Linked DNA regions of Thalassobaculum sp. OXR-137. The protein of the gene in region 1 interacts with the protein of each later gene in a pairwise test. Links are inferred from orthologs where the notes say so. Each region holds a gene or a part of one and is shown on either strand. Other genes may lie near its edges. The genes, in order: T8K17_RS02320 and grxD.

What was found.
Region 2: the proteins of T8K17_RS02320 (region 1) and grxD interact in binary tests that used the Escherichia coli proteins (3 or more experiments, as listed by UniProt). The link is inferred for Thalassobaculum sp. OXR-137 from one-to-one orthologs.

Annotation. Positions count from the first base shown.
Region 1 is NZ_CP139715.1:470,718-473,829, forward strand. What follows is about bases 270-3,067. They hold T8K17_RS02320 (BolA family protein), read right to left. Parts: upstream 1,905-3,067; coding sequence 1,635-1,904; downstream 270-1,634. Other genes in these bases: T8K17_RS02305 (glutathione peroxidase), read left to right, coding at 270-565; T8K17_RS02310 (tetratricopeptide repeat protein), read left to right, coding at 599-1,084; T8K17_RS02315 (ribbon-helix-helix domain-containing protein), read right to left, coding at 1,128-1,505; T8K17_RS02325 (J domain-containing protein), read left to right, coding at 1,983-2,552; cobS (cobaltochelatase subunit CobS), read left to right, coding at 2,623-3,067. Also shown: more of T8K17_RS02305, read left to right, coding at 1-269; more of cobS, read left to right, coding at 3,068-3,112. UniProt on the Escherichia coli protein: Transcriptional regulator that plays an important role in general stress response. Has many effects on cell morphology, cell growth and cell division. Acts by regulating the transcription of many genes, including dacA (PBP-5), dacC (PBP-6), ampC and mreB.
Region 2 is NZ_CP139715.1:3,027,398-3,030,606, forward strand. What follows is about bases 315-3,209. They hold grxD (Grx4 family monothiol glutaredoxin), read right to left. Parts: upstream 1,990-3,209; coding sequence 1,639-1,989; downstream 315-1,638. Other genes in these bases: T8K17_RS14265 (HAD family hydrolase), read right to left, coding at 439-1,161; T8K17_RS14270 (DUF3592 domain-containing protein), read right to left, coding at 1,170-1,649; T8K17_RS14280 (BolA family transcriptional regulator), read right to left, coding at 2,023-2,256; purL (phosphoribosylformylglycinamidine synthase subunit PurL), read right to left, coding at 2,282-3,209. In the rest of the region: T8K17_RS14260 (universal stress protein), read left to right, coding at 1-278. UniProt on the Escherichia coli protein: Monothiol glutaredoxin involved in the biogenesis of iron-sulfur clusters.

The DNA.
Region 1 (3,112 bases):
CGCGGCGCTGATCCTGCTGATGGGGACCGCCCTGATGGGACACGACACCACCGCCCAGGCCGCCACACCCCAACCCGCCGGCACCGGACCGGCCCACCAGTTCGGCTTCACCTCGATCGACGGCGAGCCGATGTCCATGGGCGACTTCGCCGGCAAGGCGGTGCTGGTGGTGAACACCGCCTCGCGCTGCGGCTTCACCCCGCAATACGACGCCCTGCAGAAAGTGTGGGAGACCTATCGCGACCGGGGCCTGGTGGTTCTCGGCGTGCCGTCCAACGATTTCGGCGGCCAGGAGCCCGGCACCGAGGCGGAGATCAAGAGCTTCTGCGAGACCAACTTCTCCGTCGATTTTCCGATGACCGAGAAACAGACGGTGGTCGGCGCCGGCGCGCATCCGTTCTACCGCTGGGCGGCCGAGGCCGGCGGGGCCGACAAGGCGCCGAGCTGGAACTTCCACAAATACCTGATCGGCCCGGACGGCCGGTTCGTGGCGGCGATCCCGACCCGGGTGTCGCCCACCGATCCGAGCGCCATCGCGGCGATCGAAGACGCGCTGCCCCGGTAGACCGACCGCCTTGTCACAACAGCAGGTCCAATAATGCGTGCCACCCTTCTGCGGGCTTCGATCCTCGCCCTCACCGTCCTGGCGGCGCCGGCCGTCATCCTTCCCGCCGGTGCCATGGCGCCGATGCCGACGGACCAGCCGACCAAGATGGAGGACCCGGAGCTGGAGCGGGCCATCGCCATGGTCTGGGCCGAGCAGTTCGCCGAGGCGGAGCCGCTGCTGCACGCGGCCCTGAAGCGCAACCCGAAGGACCCGGACGCCTGGAACTATCTGGGCTTCACCACCCGCAAGCTCGGCAAGTTCGCCGAAGCGCAGGAATACTACTTCAACGCCCTGCGCCTGGACCCCGAGCACCTGAAGGCGATGGAATATCTGGGCGAGCTGTATCTGCAGACCGGCCGCACCGAACTGGCGCGCGACCTGCTGGATCGGATCACCGTCCTGTGCAAGGACAAGGAGACCTGCGAGGAACGGGACCAGCTGGCCGCGGCATTCGAAAAAGCCAAGCTGTCGAACTGAGGCCGGTTTCGGCGCGGTCTCCCCGGCGGCCTATCCCGCCGGCCTATCCCCGCCGCGAGGCCCGGCCGAGGCCCTCGGACGGGACCACGGTGTCGAGCACCCAGCGGGCCAGGGACGCGCCCTTGAGGCCGTTGATCCGCGGGACCAGACCCGGAGCGGTCAGCCCGCGTTCCATCTCGTGCTGACGGACCAGATGGCGGAAATAGCTGATGATGAAGACGCGGGTCGCCGAGGTCAGGCCGACAGGGCCGCGCCGCAGATCGATCTGGGTGCACAGGCTGTTGATCGTGACGCCCTCGGTCCTGGCGATCTTCTCCAGGGAGTCCCACATCTGCGGCTCCAGGCGCATGCTGGTCCGCTTGTTACCGACGGTGACGTTTCGGCTCTCGAGGATCGACGTTTTATCGTTCTCAGAGGACAAGTTGAACTCTACGCTCGTGGAACGTGCATTTTACGCGCGGCTTTTACCCGCAACGTAGCAATGACATGGGTGCCCGAGCGCCGCAACCAATAAACGTTATTTATTTTCGTTAACCATTTTCGGTTGTCCTCACGCATCCTCCGGCGCGCGCAGGAGCAGGGCGAGCGCATGCACCCGGTCGCGCAGTTCGTCGGCCAGCACCTCGTGGACCATGCGATGGCGCTGGACGCGGCCGGCGCCGGCGAAGGCGGCGGACACGATTGTGACCCGGAAGTGGGTTTCGCCCTCGGGGCGCGCGCCCATATGTCCGGCATGCAGGTGGGATTCGTCGACGATTTCAAGGGCCGTCGGCGAGAAGGCGGTCTGCAGCTTGTTTTGCATGATTTCGGCAATGGTCATGGCTGGACTTTCCTTTCGGGCACGCTAGGGTCGGAGACCCGGTCTTGTTACACGCCTACGGAGCAGATGGGCATACGAATGCCGAAGGCAAATCCAGACTCGTTCCTGGAGGATTTCGCACCGAGCAAACCCGCGGTGCGAGCCTGCGACCGCCCCGGCTGCGGCGCGGAAGGCACCCATCGTGCGCCCAAAGCCCGTAACCGACTGAACGACTACTACTGGTTCTGCCTCGACCATGTCCGCGAGTACAACAAGGCCTGGAACTATTACGACGGCATGAGCGACAACGAGGTCGAGGAGGACATCCGCAACTCCACGACCTGGAACCGTCCCTCCTGGCCGTTCGGCACCATGAAGCCGGGCCAGGGCCCGCGCCGTCGGGTCAACGACCCGTTCGGCTTCATGGACGACGACGAGGAAGGCGGGGAGGGTCAGTCGCGCCGACGCCAGCCGGCCGACACCGCCGAAGGCAAGGCCGCCGCCATCCTCGGTCTGGAGCCGCCCTTCACGCTGGAGCGGCTCAAGGCCCGGTACAAGGAATTGGTCAAAAAACACCATCCCGACGCCAATGGCGGCGATAAGGCGGCGGAGGAACGGTTGAAAAGTATCAACGAGGCCTATACGACTTTGCGTCGGTTTCTAAGTTAAGGCTCATAGAGCTACGGTATCCCTTCTGTGGAGCATCGGCTCCCCACTCCCGAGAGACAGGATCTCGTCCATGACGAACGACAGCGTCATCGAGCGTAAGCCCGCCCACCCCCTCATGGTGCCGGACATCAAAGTCCAGGCCCGAGAGGTTTTCGGCCTCGATATCGACCTCGAACTGCCGGCCTTCAGTGAGCCGAGCGAGTACGTCCCGGCCAAGGACGACTCCTACCTGTTCGACCATGACACCACGCTGGCCATTCTCGCCGGCTTCGCGCGCAACCGCCGCGTCATGATCCAGGGCTACCACGGCACCGGCAAGTCGACCCATATCGAGCAGGTGGCGGCGCGCCTCAACTGGCCCTGCATCCGCGTCAACCTGGACAGCCATGTCAGCCGTATCGACCTGATCGGCAAGGACGCCATCGTCCTGCGCGATGGCAAGCAGGTGACGGAGTTCCGCGAGGGCATCCTGCCCTGGGCGCTGCAGAACCCGGTGGCCCTGGTGTTCGACGAGTACGACGCCGGCCGCGCCGACGTGATGTTCGTCATCCAGCGTATCC
Region 2 (3,209 bases), 2.6 Mb from region 1 along the record:
TGGAGTGCCACCTGCTGACGGTGGGCGAGCGCTCGGCCGAGATCGAGCGCAACCTGGACAATGCCAGGGCGCTGCTCAAGGGCGGCAACATCCAGGTCTCGCTCGACGTGATTCCGGGCCAACCGGACCAGGTGATCGCGAAATACGTGGAGGATGTGGGCATCGACCTGCTGGTCATGGGCGCCTACAGCCATTCGCGCTTCCGCCACCTGTTCCTGGGCTCGACCACCGAGGAGACGATCCGCAACTGCCTGATTCCGGCGCTGATCTACCGGTAGGGGGCGTACGGGTTCTCGCCGCGTTTTCGCTGAAACTCTAACCTCTCCGCGCTCCCCGGATTTATTCCGGGGCAAGTCTTCCGGCATGCGCGCAGGCTGAGGTCTTACCCCGGAATAAATCCGGGGAATGTGCAGAAGGGGGAGGGGAAAGCGGAGCGCGCTAAACCCGCAGCCCGTGGACGTCCTCGAGCACCAGGTCGGCCAGCGGTTCCAGCACGTCGCGGCCGCTGGCGCCGGAGAGAACGCCGATCACCAATCCGCATCCCGCCGCCCGGCCCGACGCCAGATCGGCCGGGGAATCGCCCACCATCGCCGTCTGCGCGGGCGCCAGCCCCCAGGCGGCCTGGGCGGCGCGAATCATACCCGGAGCCGGCTTCGCCCCGTGGCCGCTGTCATAACCGACGGTGAAGCTCAGATGCGGGGCGATACCCAGACGGTCGGCGGTCTCCCGCGCGCCGGTCTCGCTGTCGTTGGTGGCGAGGCCGCAGGCCATCCCGTCGCCGCACAGGCCGGCGAACAGCGCCGGCAGCGGGTCGATCGGGGTCAGATGCGCCATCGCCTGTTCGTGCCAGATCGTGTCGAGCCAGGGGATCAGCCGCGCGTCCTCCGGCAGATCCGGAGCCACAGCGCGCCAGAGCCGGGCGACCACGTCGGTGGTACCGGACGCGAGTTCCGTGCCGGGCAGGATGCGCCGGCGCTGGGGGCACCAGCCGCCGGCGACCATCATCTCCTCGGCCAGTGCCGGGCGCCCCAGATCCGCCGCCAACCGCTCCGCGCTGGCCCAGAAGGCCGGCGTCCAGGTTTCCTCGAAGCGGATCAGGGTGCCGTCCTTGTCGAACACGATGCCGCGAATGCCGGCGGCCATGAGGGCAGCGTGCACCATCGCTCGAGTCAGTCGGCGGACGGTCCGCGCCGGGCGCGGCGGATGCCGATCACCACGGTGATCATCCCGAACACCACCATCCACAGGGGCAGGATCCAGCGGTCGCGTGGATCCATCAGCCGTGCGTCTTCGGGATTGGCCGGATCGTAGGCCACCGACAGCATTTCCCCGGCCTGGGTCGGCCGGTAGGTGTCGGCGGCGGTGGCGGTCATGCCGCCATTGGCGGTGAGGTAGCGGACCGTCGGCCGGTAGAGGGTGAAGCCCTCGGTCGGATCGAAGGTCTCCACGGACACCACCTGCGCCTCCGCCTGTTCGGCGGAGACCAGGAAGGTGATGTGCTCGCGCAGACCGAAGACGCCGCCGGCAATCGCCAGCAACCCGACGATCACCAGGGTGCGCGGCCGGATCGCGAAGGGCGACCGAAAGCGCCTGGGCGGCGTTTCTTCAGGCTGGGTATCCGGGGACTCCGGACGGGGATCACGCGACACCTTCACTCGGCCGGACCTCGACGCCCCGGCTGTTCAGGAGCTCCATCAGCTCGCCCGTCTCGAACATCTCGCGCACGATGTCGCAGCCGCCCACGAACTCGCCCTTCACATAGAGCTGCGGGATCGTCGGCCAGCTCGAGTACTCCTTGATCCCTTCGCGCAGGGACGGATCGTCGAGCACGTTGATGCCCTTGAACTTGGTGCCGAGATGGCTGAGCACCTGGACCACGACGGCGGAGAATCCGCATTGCGGAAAGACCGGGGTGCCCTTCATGAACAGCACGACGTCGCTGCTGGCGACTTCGTCGTCGATCCGGGTCTTGAGAGCCTCGTCGAGCATCGTCACGCTCCTTTCAGTCTCTGGCCGCGCCGGTCATTCCGGGGCGGCGGTTTGCAGGGCGAGCGCATGCAACTCGGTCCCCATGCGTCCCTGAAGAGCTTTGTACACCAGCTGATGCTGCTGCACGCGGTTCTTTCCCGTGAAGGCAGACGACACGACATGGCATGCATAGTGGTCGCCGTCGCCGCGCAGATCCTCGATCGTCACATGGGCGTCCGGGAGCGCTTCCTTGATCAGGCGCTCGATTTCGTTCGCTTCCATGGCCATCGTCGTCTCTCCCTCTGCCGCCGTTTCAGCTCTCGGCGGCCATGTAAGTCGGCAGCCAGGCCTCGTGGCGGCGGCTCAGTTCCTCACCCGATATGAGGGGCATACCATTGAGTGTCAATTGACCGCCATCCGTCACGGTGCCGACCGCAGCGGCCGGAACGCCCGCCGACTCGGCGCGGGCGATCAGACCGGCGGCGTCCTTAGTGGTGACCACATAGCGGCCCTGATCCTCGCCGAAGGCCCAGGCGTGGGCGACGGCGCCCTCGGGTGCTGCCACATCGGCGCCGAAGCGCTTGGAGGCCAGCGCCATCTCCGCCACCGCGACCAGCAGGCCGCCGTCGGAGACGTCGTGACAGGCGCTCACGGCCCCCTCGTTGATCAGCGCGCGCACCAGATCGCCGGTCCGCTTTTCCGCCGCGAGGTCGATCGGCGGCGGCGCGCCTTCCTCCCGGCCGTCGATCTCGCGCAGGTACAGCGAGCAGCCCATCCACCCGTCCTTGCGGTCGGCGGGCTGGCCGAGAACGACCAGGGTCTCGCCGGCGGCTTTGAGGGCCGGGGTGGTGAGCTTGTTCACGTCTTCGATGACGCCGACGCCGCCGATGACGGGGGTCGGCAGGATCGCGGTCCCCTCGGTCTCGTTGTAGAGCGAGACGTTGCCCGACACGATCGGGTAGTCCAGCGCCCGGCAGGCATCGCCCATGCCGGTCACGCAGCCCACGATCTGGCCCATGATGACCGGCTTCTGCGGGTTGCCGAAGTTGAGGTTGTTGGTCGCGGCCAGCGGCGTCGCCCCGGTCGCTGTGATGTTGCGCCAGGTCTCCACCACCGCCTGCGCACCGCCAGTCTTCGGATCGGCGAGGCAGTAGCGCGGGGTGCAGTCCACGGTGACGGCGAGGCCGCGGTCGGTGTCGCGGATCCGGACCACGCCGCTGTCGGCACCCGGGCGGATCATC